Arthrobacter globiformis: one gene and its partner. Each later gene encodes a partner of the first gene's protein in a complex. Links are inferred from orthologs where the notes say so. Each region holds a gene or a part of one and is shown in the gene's direction. Other genes may lie near its edges.

Region 1 (7,655 bases):
ACCGTCGCCGACTTTGTCGGGGCCGCCTATGAGGAGATCGTCTGGACCTCCAACGCCACCGAGGGCCTCAACGTCATCAGCTATGCGCTGTCGAACGCCGCCCTGTGGTCAGCCCAGGGACGCGGCCACGCCAAGCTGCGGGACCTGGCCCTGGGGCCGGGCGATGAAATCGTGGTCACCGAAATGGAACACCACGCCAACCTGATTCCCTGGCAGGAACTGGCCTACCGGACCGGTGCCACGCTGCGGCACATCCCGCTGGACGATGCCGGCGTGCTGCGGATGGATGAGGCAGCGGAAATCGTGGGGGAGCGCACCAGGCTGCTGGCGTTCACCCACGCCTCGAATGTACTGGGCACCATCAACCCGGTCAGCGACCTTGTTGCCCTCGCCCGGCGGGCAGGCGCCCTCGTGGTGCTGGATGCGTGCCAGTCGGCGCCGCACCTTGCCCTGGACGTCAAGCAGCTGGATGTCGACTTCGCCGTGTTTTCCGGCCACAAGATGCTGGGACCCACCGGCGTCGGAGTGCTGTACGGCAAGCAGGAGCTCCTGGACGTGCTCCCGCCGGTCCTGACCGGCGGTTCCATGATCACCACCGTGACCATGGAACGCGCGGAGTACCTCCCTGCGCCGCAGCGGTTCGAGGCCGGGACCCAGAAAATTTCCCAGGCAGTGGCCCTTGCCGCTGCGGTCAACTATCTGACGGAAACCGGCATCGACCGGGTGCACCGCTGGGAGTCCGAGCTGGGCCAGCGCATGGTGGCAGGCCTGGAAGCCATCGACGGAATCCGCGTGCTGGGACCGGCCGCAGGCCAGGACCGCATCGGCCTGGCGGCCTTTGACGTCGCCGGTGTCCACGCGCACGACGTCGGCCAGTTCCTTGACTCGCGGGGCATCGCGGTCCGCGTGGGCCATCACTGCGCGCAGCCGCTGCACCGGCGCTTGGGCCTGACGGCCACCACCCGGGCCAGCGCCTACTTGTACAACACCACCGACGACGTGGACGAATTCCTGGACGCAGTGTCCGGAGTCCGCGCCTACTTCCGGGCCTAGGGCCCGGACCCCGACGACAGGTACCTCACCATGAGCCTCGACCAGCTTTACCAGCAGATCATCCTGGACCACTCCAAGGCCAGGCACGGCAGCGGACTGACCGCAACGGCCGCCCCGGACGGCGCGTCCACAGGCCAGTCACACCAGCTCAACCCCGTGTGCGGCGACGAGGTCACCCTGCGCGTGGCCGTTGACCACGGCACGGTCACGCAGCTGGCATGGGACGGGGCCGGCTGCTCGATCTCCATGGCCTCGGCCTCTGTGCTGAGCGAGCTGGCCGAGGGCATGACTGTGGACGAGCTCCGCTCGGTGATCGGGAACTTCCGCGAGGTCCTGCGCTCCCGCGGGAAAATCCCCGCCGACCCGGAAATCCTGGGCGATGCCGCGGCCTTCGAGGGCGTGGCCCGCTACGCGGCAAGGGTAAAGTGCGCCATGATTTCCTGGGTTGCGGCCGAGGATGCCCTGAACCAGGCAGCCTGACCGTACCCCCTTTAGCCGTCCTGTTCGGACCGTTCGAAGAGATCCGGGACGCCGTCGCCGTCGTCGTCCCTTGCCTCCTCCGCCTCCAGGCGGCGGTAGTGCCTGTTGCGGGCCTTAAGCACGATGGCGGCCAGCGCCGCGGCGGTCAGCGAACCGGCCAGGATGGCCACTTTTGCGTGGCCGTCCCGGGCTGAGCCCGAGCCGAAACTCAGTTCGGCGATGAGCAGCGACACGGTGAAGCCGACGCCTGCCAAAAGAGCCAGCCCGGCGACGTCGACCCACTTCAGCCCGTCGTCGAGCTGTGCGCGGGTGGTTTTCGTGACCAGGAATGTAGCCCCGAAGACGCCAAGGGCCTTGCCGGCGATCAATGCCGCCACGATGCCCACGGCCACGGGGTCGGCCAGTGCGGACATCAGGCCGGAGGCGCCGCCGAGCGCAACGCCTGCCGAGAAGAACGCGAAGACAGGAACCGCAAATCCTGCAGACAGCGGCCGGAGCAGGTGTTCCAGGCGTTCGGCCATGCCGGTGCCGACGCCGTCGGTGCCGGTCCCCGGGTGGCGGCGGTCCCGCCGCGAGGCAGCCACCGGAACGGTGAAGCCGAGCAGGACGCCGGCCACCGTGGCATGGATGCCGGACGCGTGGACGAGGCCCCATGTGCCCGCCGCCAGCGGCAGGAGCAGGTACCAGCGGCTGACCCGCTTCTGCACCAGCCAGGCGAAGAGTGCCAGCGGGACCAGGGCGGCGAGCAACAGGCCCGGCTGAAGCCCGGAGGAGTAGAAGAACGCAATGATTCCGATGGCGATCAGGTCATCCACCACGGCGAGGGTGAGCAGGAATGTCCGCAGCGCCGCCGGGAGGTGGGTGTTGATGACGGCGAGCACTGCCAGCGCGAACGCAATGTCGGCGGCGGTGGGGATCGCCCACCCCCGCAGGGCTTCGGCACCCTGGTTCCAGACGATGAGGGCGTAGATGATGGCTGGCGCGGCAACTCCGCCCACTGCCGCCGTCACAGGGACGACCGCCCGGGACGGCCGGCGCAGGTCGCCGGAAACAAACTCGCGTTTGAGTTCCAGCCCGGCGATGAAGAAGAAGAGGGCGAGCAGTCCATCGGAAGCCCAATGCCCCAGGCTCAGCTGCAGGTGCCAGGGCTCGTAGCCCACCTTGAAGTCGCGCAATCCAAAGTAGGCGTCCGCCGCGGGGGAGTTGGCCCAGATCAGGGCGGCAGCCGTGGCGGCCAGGAGGAGCGCGCCGCCGACCGTCTCCGTCCGGAGGATCGCGGCAATGCGGAGGTACTCGGGGTAGGTGGAGCGGCTGAATACCCGGAATTTCCCGGACGGGAGGGAGGACTTGGGCATTGGAGCTCCTCGCGAGGGGTCGGCTAACGTCTTGCCGACCAGACTTCCCGGCGCACCATGTGTACCCAGCTTATCCGACTGGTGAAGGTCCACCGAGGCCGCTGGTTGAGCTGGTCGAAACCCCGGTTTCGACCAGCTCAACCAGCGGACCTTCTCTGGAACCGGTTAGCCGGCGCCGGTTAGCCCGCGCGGCTCAGCTGACGAGCGCCGCGATTCCGATGGCGGCTGTGGCGGCACCCAACACCATGGACACCGTCACCAGGACCACGTGGACGGTGAGGAACTTCGTGGCCTTGCCGGCGGCGTCCCGTGCCCGCGGGTCCTTCATGACGCGGCGCAGGAATTGCGGCCACACCACCAGGGACCACACGCCCGAAACAACCAGGACCAGGGCAAGGAAGGCAGGGACGTCCACAGGACTAGTGGCTTTCGAGCCAGGCCTGGGCCTGCTGCGACTGGATGTTCAGCGCCTTGCCCACCATGGGCTCGGCGGCGTCGGCGATCTTGCCGCCCAGGAACGGCACGGAGGACGTGACGTTGCCTTCGAGTTCAACCCGCGTGCTGCCCGCGTCCGCCACGAGACGCTGGACCGCGGACACGTCGATCGGCGCGCCGGCGATCTTCAGCGAGATGGTGCTCTGGCGCGAACCGTCGGCTGCCGGGGCGTCCCAGTTTTCCACCTGGGTCACCTTGAGGCTCTCGCCGACGAACTTGCGGGCGATTTCCGGCAGGCGCGTCGTGGGGAGGGTACGCACCGACGTGGTGCTGAACTCTCCAGCGATGTCGCCCGCCACGGTGAAGGACTCGAGGGTGCCGCCGACGTATTCGCTGGTGTGGCGCTGGAAGTCCTCGTTCGCGAAGACTGCGGTGACGCTGTCGACGCCGTGGGGAAGGGTGGTGGATGCACTCAGTGCCATTGATCCTCCGTCGTTGTGGGGTCAGAACGCTTTTTGCTCACCACATCCTACGGGGTTGGCCGCGCTTCCCCGGCACCGGCACCTCGGGCACCCGGCTCTGCGACGCCGGATTTCTCCTCGGCGGACAGCCTCCGGGCCGCCGCGGTAATGTTGCGGGACATGGCCGGGAAGATGATGCTGTGGAACGGAAGGACGGCCAGCCAGTAGAGCCGCCCGCTGAGTCCCTTGGGGAAGAAAATCGCCCGCTGGCTGTAACGGCTTCCGGTGCCGTCAGGCTCCACGCAGAGCTCCAGCCAGGCGCGTCCGGGTGCCCGCATTTCGGCCCGTAGCCGGAGCAGGCGGCCGCGCTCGATCCGTTCCACGCGCCACCAGTCCACCACTTCACCGGTCACCAGATGGTGCGGATGCCGCCGTCGGGCGGAGCAGGCCCGCCCCGCCCGAGAGCTTGTCCAGCCAGCCGCGCACGCTCCAGGCCAGCGGGAGCGAGTACCAGCCGCTGCGGCCGCCGATCCCCTCGATGATCGTCCACACGTGCGACGGGTCAACGTCGCTGGCGAAGGTTCGCTCGTCGACATACACCCTGTGTCCGGCCCAGCCAGGGTCGCTCGGCAGCGGGTCGGCGTCGGCGCCGGCGTTTGCCCAGATGGTTTCCACCTGCCCGTCGCGTTCCTTGCCGAGCGCCAGGGCCACTGCCCTGCGGTAGCCGGTCAGGCCGCCGCCGGGCTGTTTGATGTACGTGTCGATGTCGTGTTCGGCCGAGACCGCGTCGTGCTGCAGGGACTGGACCAGCGGCACGGACATGGACAGCGGAATCGGGGTCACCAGGGCAACCCACAATCCGGCCAGCCTGGGTGCCGGCACCGGCAGCGCCAGGACCGGACGCGGCGGCAGCCCCGCCTCGGCCGCGTACTCCTTCATCATGCCGGCGTACGTCAGGACGTCCCGGGAGCCGATGTCGAAGGTGCGGTTGAGGGGGTCCGCCAGTGAGGCGGCTCCAACGAGGTAGTAGAGCACGTCCCGGACGGCGATGGCTTCGATCCGGTTTCGGACCCAGCTGGGCGCCGGCATGAGGGGCAGGGTTTCGGCGAGATGGCGGATCATTTCGAACGACGCCGAGCCGGAGCCGATGACCACCCCGGCCTGGAACACGATGGCGTCGACCGGGCCGGAGAGAAATACCCCGCCGACCGCCTCGCGGGAGCGCATGTGCGTTGACAGTGCCGTGTTGGGCGGGTGCAGGCCGCCCAAATAGACGATCCGCCGGACGGAGGCAGCCGCGGCGGCACCGGCCACAAGTTCGGCCATGGCCTTTTCCTTGGCCTCGAAACCGGAGCCTGCTGCCATGGAATGGACCAGGTAATAGAGGACGTCGACACCCTGCAGGGCTTCCTCCAGCGCTGCGGAGTCGTCGAGGCTGCTGCGGACCACTTCCACGTCGTCGAACCACGGCACGCCGGCGATTTTCTCCGGGGACCTTACGAGCACCTTGACGCGATGGCCGGCGTCCAGCAGCCGCGGAACCAGCCGCCCGCCGATGTACCCTGTGGCACCCGTGACGAGCACCGTCCGGGCAGCCGTGCTGCTGTCATTTCCGCTGCTGTCATTTCCGGTCTGGTCGCTCACGGGAGTCTCCTTGGGGGCGGCGGCGGTGTGGCTGTGCTGATCTTCGGGCTGTGCTGGACTTCACGTGCTCAGCAAGCTTAGCAATGCGGCATCCGGGGCCCGGATGCCGCCGGTGTGCCCTCAGGGGTAGGCTGGAGGCCCCGGCATTCGCAAGAATCTCGGCTTTTCGTGTTGCCTGCGTTCGAATGAGATTCCAGGAGATCCTGCCCATGAGCTCCAAAGGCCAGAGCCCCAGCGGCCAGCGCCCCAAAGGCCAGCCCTCCAATGGCTTGCCCCTCAATGGCTTGCGCCGCGTCCTTCATGCGGACAGGACGTTCGCCCGCGTGCAGTCCGAGGCGGGGAGGAGCTTCAGTGTCCGCAGCGAGGACTACCAGATCAGCGCCCCGGCAGGCCTGCGGCCGGTGCTCCTGGCGGAGATGGCGGACGGCCTGCTGAACGCTGCAGGAAATGGGGGCTCCGCCGCTGACCACGCCGCGCCGGGTGTTGTCCTGGCGGTCACCGCCACGGGACGCGAGGCCGAGGATCTTGCCGCCGCGCTCCGCGCCTACTTGCCCGCCAACGCCGTGGCCGAGTTCCCCAGTTGGGAAACCCTCCCGCATGAGCGGCTGTCCCCGCGCTCGGACACGGTGGGCCGCCGGCTGTCGGTCCTGCGGCGCCTGGCCCATCCCGAAGACTCAGCGCACTCCGAAGACCCAGCACATACGGCAGACGCTGCGCACCGGGAAAACGCAGCGGGACCCCTCCGGGTGGTCGTGGCCCCCGTCCGTGCCGTGCTCCAGCCGATCGTGGCCGGCCTGGGGGACCTGGTTCCGGTGACCCTGAAGGTCGGCCAGGAGGCGCCCTTCAGCAGTGTCGTCAAGAACCTTGCAGACGCCGCCTACGCCCGCGTGGACATGGTGACCCGCCGCGGCGAGTTCGCTGTCCGCGGCGGCATGCTGGACGTCTTCCCGCCCACCGAGGACCACCCCATCCGGGTTGAGTTCTTCGGCGATGAGGTGGACCAGATGCGCTGGTTCGCCGTCGCCGACCAGCGCTCGCTGTCCGCCCCCGGCGTGCATCACCCCACCGAACTCCATGCTCCACCCTGCCGCGAAATCCTCATCACCCCCTCGGTGATGTCCCGGGCTGCGACGCTGAAGTCCCAGCTGCCCGCTGCCGCCGACATGCTGGAGAAGATCGCTGGCGGCATTGCCGTGGAAGGCATGGAATCGCTGGCGCCTGTCCTCGTGGACGCCATGGTCCCGTTCATGGAACAGCTGCCCCCGGGTTCCATCTCGGTGGTCATCGAACCGGAGAAGGTCCGCACCCGCGCGCACGACCTCGCCGCCACCAACGAGGAGTTCCTGGAAGCCGCGTGGTCCACGGCCTCCGACGGCGGAACTGCACCGCTGGATCTGAGCTCGCAGGCGTCGGCGGCCCTGCATTCCGCCAGTTTCCGCTCGCTCGCAGAGACCCGCTCCGCGGCCCTCGGGCACGAGGTGTCCTGGTGGTCCATCACGTCGCTGGCCACGGACGAGGAACTGGCACCGGACATCGACGTGCTCAACCTCCACGCCCGTGAACCGCGCGGGTACCAGGGCGACGTGGCGGAAATGATGGATTTCATCGGCTCGCACGTGCGGGACCAGTGGCGGATCGTGGTGGCCACCGAAGGCCCGGGCCCGGCGCAGCGCCTGGCCGAGCTATTCCACGACGCCGACATCCCCTGCGCCCGGGTGGACACACTGGACCACGAACCCCAGGCGGGGATCATCGAAGTGACCACCGCCGTCGTCGGACGCGGTTTTGTCCTGGACGGACTGAAACTCGGGCTCCTGACCGAGGCCGACCTGCTCGGCCGCACCTCCGCGGGCTCCACGAAGGACATGCGCCGCATGCCCTCCAAGCGGCGGAACGCCGTGGATCCGCTGCAGCTGGTGGCCGGGGACCATGTGGTGCACGAGCAGCACGGCATCGGGCGGTTCGTGGAGCTCATCCAGCGCAATGTGACTGTCGGGGGCTCAAAAAATTCAATCGGCGTGCGCGAGTACCTGGTGCTGGAATACGCGCCGTCGAAGCGCGGGGCGCCGGGGGACCGGCTGTTTGTGCCCACCGACCAGCTGGACCAGGTGACCCGCTACGTCGGCGGCGACACCCCCGTGCTCAGCAAGATGGGTGGCGCGGACTGGGCCAGCACCAAGTCCAAGGCGCGCCGGGCGGTCAAGGAAATCGCCGGCGAGCTCATCCG
Region 2 (5,314 bases), 2.0 Mb from region 1 along the record:
ATCCAACGTGTCCAGCCTCGCCGACGCCTCGCTGTCCTACTCCAGCCTCGGGGGCTGGAAGGACCGCGGCAATCTCGATGAGTTCCTCCAGCTCACCGAGGATGTGTGGCGCACCCGCGCTTTCGGTGATTTCTGGTCCTACTGCATGGTGGCAGAAGGCGCGGTGGACATCGCCTGCGAACCGGAGCTGAACCTCTATGACATGGCGGCACTGGTGCCGATCGTGACGGAGGCAGGCGGCCGTTTCACCTCCCTCGAAGGCACCGACGGCCCGTTCGGCGGCAACGCGCTGGCGACAAATTCGATTCTGCACTCCGAAGTCCTCAAGCGCCTGAACCCGCAGCTGGACGATTTGTTCTAGTTCCTTTCTCCTCCCCCGGCGCCTCGGCGCTGAATATTACGACGGCGGGCGCCCCCTTTTGGTGGCGCCCGGCGTCGTTTATTCGGCCGTAACCCCGATATCCGGGATGCGTAATAATCCGCTTAACATTCCTGTCCGGCTTTTTCATCGCCCGTCCCGATGTCCTAGTCTCGTAACAGGTCACGAGTGCCAGCGCTAAACCCCGGTTAGCTGGCCGGCAACCCTCCATTCGCGGTGGGGTGCCCCGGGTGACGACCAGGCCGATCCGGAACGGACCCGGCAAGCGCGGATCCCCGTCACACGGGGTCCTTTCTCAGTGAGGTCCCATGACGACTGCAATCATCTCTTCCACCACCGACGCTGGCGTGCTGGACGGCCGATTTGCCGCCGCCGGCCGTCCCCTGGCTGCCGTTACCGGCGCAGAAATCCAGGCCCCGCTGATCCAGGGCGGCCACGTCCGCTACGCCAACCTCGATTACGGCGCCTCCGCGCCCGCACTGTCGGTGGTTTCTGCGTACCTCAACGAAATCCTGCCGTACTACGCCAGCGTGCACCGCGGCGCCGGCTATGCCTCGCAGATCAGCACGTCCGTGTACGAGAACTCGCGGAGCATCGTGCGGGAATTCGTGGGCGGCCGCGCCGATGACGCCGTCATCTTCACCCGGAACACCACCGACTCCCTCAACCTCCTGGCCGGTTGCCTGCCCGTGGAGGACCACCACCACACCGGTGAAGTCCTGTACCTGGACATCGAACACCACGCCAACCTGCTGCCGTGGCAGGGCGTGCCGCACCGCAGCGTCGTGGCCTCGGACACCCTGGAAGCCACCATCAGCAGCCTGCGCACCGAACTTGAGCACGGCGATGTCAGCCTCCTTGCCGTGACCGGTGCCTCCAACGTCACCGGCGAAATCCTTCCCATCCGGCGCCTCGCTGCGCTGGCCCATGAATACGGCGCCCGGATCGTGGTGGACGCCGCCCAGCTGGCGCCGCACCGCCGAATCAACATCGCCGCGGACGACGTCGATTACCTCGCCTTCTCCGGCCACAAGCTCTACGCCCCCTTCGGGGCCGGCGTCCTGATCGGCCGCCCCGACTGGCTCGACGCCGGCACCCCCCACCTCGCCGGCGGCGGCGCCGTGAGCGAGGCCAGGCTCGACGGCGTCAGCTGGGCCACCGGCCCCGCGCGCCACGAGGGCGGCTCACCCAACGTGCTCGGCGCTGCCACCCTGGCCCGGGCAACCCAGGTCATCGCAGCCCTTGATCCGCAGCACTGGCACGCCCACGAGGCCGCCATCCGGTCCTTCCTCGTCGAGGGGCTGCGCAAGATCGACGGGGTCACTGTCCACCAGATCTTCGAGGACAGCGACCCGGACGATGCCATTGGGGTGGTCAACTTCTCCGTGGAGGGTTACGACGCCGGCCTGGTGGCCGCCTACCTGTCGGCCGAACACGGCGTGGGCCTGCGCGACGGCCGCTTCTGCGCGCACCCGCTGCTGAAGCGCCTCGGCCTGCCGTCCGGTTCCCTGCGCGCCAGCTTCGGCGTGGGATCACGGCTCGAGGACGTCCAGCGGCTGCTCGCCGGCATCGAGGAGCTCCGCCGCTCCGGCCTCGGCTGGGACTACGTGGTGGACGCCGGGCGCTGGGTTCCGGCGAACGACACCCGCACCTACCCCGAGTGGGCGCCCAACACTCCCGGCACCGCCGGCGCCGCACCCTGCACACAGGACTGATCTCCACCCCGCCTGCTGCGGCCGGGGTCCCCGTACGGTAAATTCGAAAGGTAATTTTCGACGTCGGGCTAAGGAGACTGTGCGTGGCACGGGGCGGTCCCAAACTTCATCACGGACGGCGGCTGGAGCTTGGGCAGAGCTTCCAGGACGGTGGCGAGCACTACCACCGCGTCCGTCCCGGCTACCCTGGCGATTCCGCGGACTGGCTCATTCCAGCCGGGGCCCGCACTGCTGCCGACATCGGCGCCGGAACCGGTAAATTCACGGCATTGCTGGTGGAACGCGGGCTGAACGTCAGTGCCGTGGACCCTTCCGTGGACATGCTGGAGCAGCTCAGCCGTACCTTTCCCGGGGTTCAAGCCCTGGAAGGAACCGCGGAGGAGACCGGACTGCCTGAGGCGTCGTTCGACGTCGTCAGTGTTGCCCAGGCGTGGCACTGGTGCGACCCGCTGCGGGCCAGCACCGAGATCTCCCGGATCCTCAGGCCCCACGGGGTGCTGGGCCTGATCTGGAACCAGCTGGACACGTCAGTGCCATGGGTGCACCGGCTGTCCCGCATCATGCACGCCGGTGACGTCCACAAACCCGATTTCCGCCCCAAAATCGGCCCGGAATTCACGTCCCTGGAGAGCCATTTAACGCGCTGGGAAGATACCGTTACCCCGGCCGACATCCTCGAACTGGCCAAGTCCCGCAGCTACTACCTCGCGGCCAACGACGCCACCCGCGCCAAGGTGGCCGGCAACCTGGCCTGGTACCTGCACGAGCACCTGGGGCATGCCGAGGGCGAACTGCTGCAACTCCCCTACCTCACCCAGACCTGGCGGGCTGTCAGGGCGGAGAGCCGTGGTGGCAGCAGGTAGGCTTGAAGCTGTGAAGACCAGTACGCCCTCCTCCTCGATCGAGGATTACGTTAAGGTCATCTATTCCTTCACGGAATGGCAGGACAAGCCCATCACCTCCACCCAGCTTGCACAGCGCCTCGGGGTGGCCAATTCCTCGGTCTCCGAGATGGTGCGCAAGCTCAAGGACCAGGGCCTGGTCCTCCACAAGCCCTACAGCGCCATCACGCTCACGCCCCAGGGCGTCCGGCTTGCCCTCTCCATGGTCCGGCGGCATCGGCTCATTGAGACCTACCTGGTCAAGGACCTGGGATACAGCTGGGACGAAGTCCACGACGAGGCCGAACAGCTGGAACACGCGGTCTCGGGCACGTTCATTGAGAGGCTGGCAGCCCGGCTGGGCAACCCGTCACGGGACCCGCACGGCGATCCCATCCCCGCGGCTGACGGAACCGTCCGGATGCCGTCGGCCCACCGGATGATCGAGCTCGACGACGGCCACACCGGCAGGATCACCCGGATCAGCGATGAGAACCCGGAGCTGCTGCGCTACCTCGCCGCCGAAAAGATCAGCCTCGACGCCGACGTCGAGGTGCGCGGCCGCAAGCCCTTCGGCGGTGCGCTCGTGGTCCGCATCGGCTCCCCCGGGACCAGCCGCGACGTTGACCTCGCCGACGAAGTGGCCTCCGCGCTGTGGATCCACAGCGACTCCGCGCATCCCGGCTGCCGCATGGCCGGCCTGTAGGCGCAGGTGCGCGCTCCCCAGGCCGGTCGCACCGGCGCCGCCCACAAGACGGGCTCCGGCTACGGTTGGCGGGTCTGGACTGCGGTGGCCGCCGGCGGGCTGCTGGGCACGGAGCTCCGGTACGTGCTCGGACTGCTGTTCCCGGACCAGCCGGGAGAATTGCCGTGGGCCACGCTCGGCATCAACATCGTTGGCAGCTTCGTGCTGGCTGCCCTCACCACCATCTGGATCGCGCGGCCGCAGACCGCGTTCTGGCTCCGTGCGGCGATCGGGCCGGGCGTGCTGGGCTCTTTCACCACCTTTTCCGCCGTCGTATTTTCCGCGGACCAGCTGACCCGATTCGGGCTCCCCGCCGTGGGATTTCTCTATCTGGGGCTGTCCGTCCTGCTGGGGCTGGCGGCGGCCGCCGCCGGGTGGCGGACCGGCAGGGTGCTGGGTGCTCCCGGTAGCTTCGACGGCACTGGTGCGGTGAGCCCGTGACGGCGCTCCTCGTGGGCCTCTTCGGCATCGCCGGGGCCCTCACCAGGTTCGCCGTGGATGGCTGGCTGGCCGGGCTCCCGTCGCCGCGGCGGCACTGGCCCTGGGCTACCCTGCTGGTCAACGTGGCCGGCTCGTTCGTGATCGGGCTATCCGTGGGCGTCACTGCGGTTTTCGGCCCTGAATGGCACTCTGCCCTGGCCACCGGGTTCGCCGGCGGCCTGACCACTTTCAGCTCCTGGACCACTGCCACGGTGCGGCTGGCCAGTGAACGGCGCTACCTCGCCGCCGCCGCCAACATCCTCGCCAACCTGCTGCTGGGGCTGGCTGCGGCCGCGGCGGGGCTTGCCATTAGCGGCGGCTAGCCGGATTAGCGGGGGCTAGCCGGATTAGCGGGGGCTAGCCGGATTAGCGGGGCTAACCGGCACCGGGTTGCGGATTCCGACGGCGGAGCAGACCCCACCCAGCAACAGCAGCGCCGCCGTAGCCAGCAGCGCACGGTGCAGGCCCGGCGTCGTCAGCTCGGGACCGACAATGAAGCCCGCAAACGCGATGCAGACCAGGCCGGCGATTCGTGAGACCGCATTGTTCACCGCGGAGCCCACGCCCGCCTGCTTCTCAGGCACGGATCCCAGGATGGCCGCCGTCAGGGGTGCCACCGTCATGGACAGGCCGAGGCCGAAAACCACCTGCCCGGGCAGGATCTGGGTCCAGTAGTTCAGGGAGCCGCCAACGGACAGAGTGAGCAGGAAACCGGCCGCACACAGCACCGGCCCGGCAGTCATGAACCACCGCGGCCCGTACTTGCCGGCGAGGCCCCCGAAGAACGATGCCAGCAGCATCAGGATCACCGTGGAGGGCAGCAGAGCCAGGCCGGCGGTGGTCGCCTTCATGCCGCCCACCTGCTGGATGTAGATGCCCAGTGCAAAAAACCCGAGGGAAAACCCGCCGTAGATCGCGGCGGTGGCGATGTTGCCCCAGCCGAAGTTGCGCACCGTGAACATGCGCAGGGGCAGGAGCGGCGCGGCCGACCGCGATTCATGGACGAGGAAAAGCACCGTGGCGACGAGACCTGCGGCCAGCGGCAGCCAGACCTGCGGGCTGCCCCACCCCGCGCTCCCCTGCTCGATCAGACCATAGACCGGTCCGCCAAGCG

Evidence for each region. Proteins that work in one complex are often made in the same cells at the same time.
Region 2: the proteins of sufU (region 1) and QF036_RS17365 are in contact, whole or in part, in a solved structure (PDB 5XT5), measured with the Bacillus subtilis proteins. The link is inferred for Arthrobacter globiformis from one-to-one orthologs.

Annotation. Positions count from the first base shown.
Region 1 is NZ_JAUSYZ010000001.1:1,768,644-1,776,298, forward strand. Bases 1-2,808 are described here. They hold sufU (Fe-S cluster assembly sulfur transfer protein SufU), read left to right. Parts: upstream 1-1,083; coding sequence 1,084-1,533; downstream 1,534-2,808. Other genes in these bases: nhaA (Na+/H+ antiporter NhaA), read right to left, coding at 1,545-2,808. In the rest of the region: more of nhaA, read right to left, coding at 2,809-2,888; QF036_RS08045 (SCO4848 family membrane protein), read right to left, coding at 3,082-3,303; QF036_RS08050 (DUF2505 domain-containing protein), read right to left, coding at 3,308-3,805; mfd (transcription-repair coupling factor), read left to right, coding at 5,638-7,655. UniProt on the Bacillus subtilis protein: Part of the SUF-like system that mediates the biosynthesis of iron-sulfur (Fe-S) clusters. Acts as a sulfurtransferase and thus transfers sulfur from SufS to SufB.
Region 2 is NZ_JAUSYZ010000001.1:3,812,290-3,817,603, forward strand. What follows is about bases 1-2,890. They hold QF036_RS17365 (aminotransferase class V-fold PLP-dependent enzyme), read left to right. Parts: upstream 1-687; coding sequence 688-2,094; downstream 2,095-2,890. Other genes in these bases: hisN (histidinol-phosphatase), read left to right, coding at 1-361; QF036_RS17370 (class I SAM-dependent methyltransferase), read left to right, coding at 2,178-2,890. Outside these bases: more of QF036_RS17370, read left to right, coding at 2,891-2,957; QF036_RS17375 (metal-dependent transcriptional regulator), read left to right, coding at 2,968-3,681; QF036_RS17380 (fluoride efflux transporter FluC), read left to right, coding at 3,688-4,161; QF036_RS17385 (fluoride efflux transporter FluC), read left to right, coding at 4,158-4,523; QF036_RS17390 (MFS transporter), read right to left, coding at 4,548-5,314. UniProt on the Bacillus subtilis protein: Type II cysteine desulfurase that acts as the initial step in the SUF-like Fe-S cluster assembly pathway.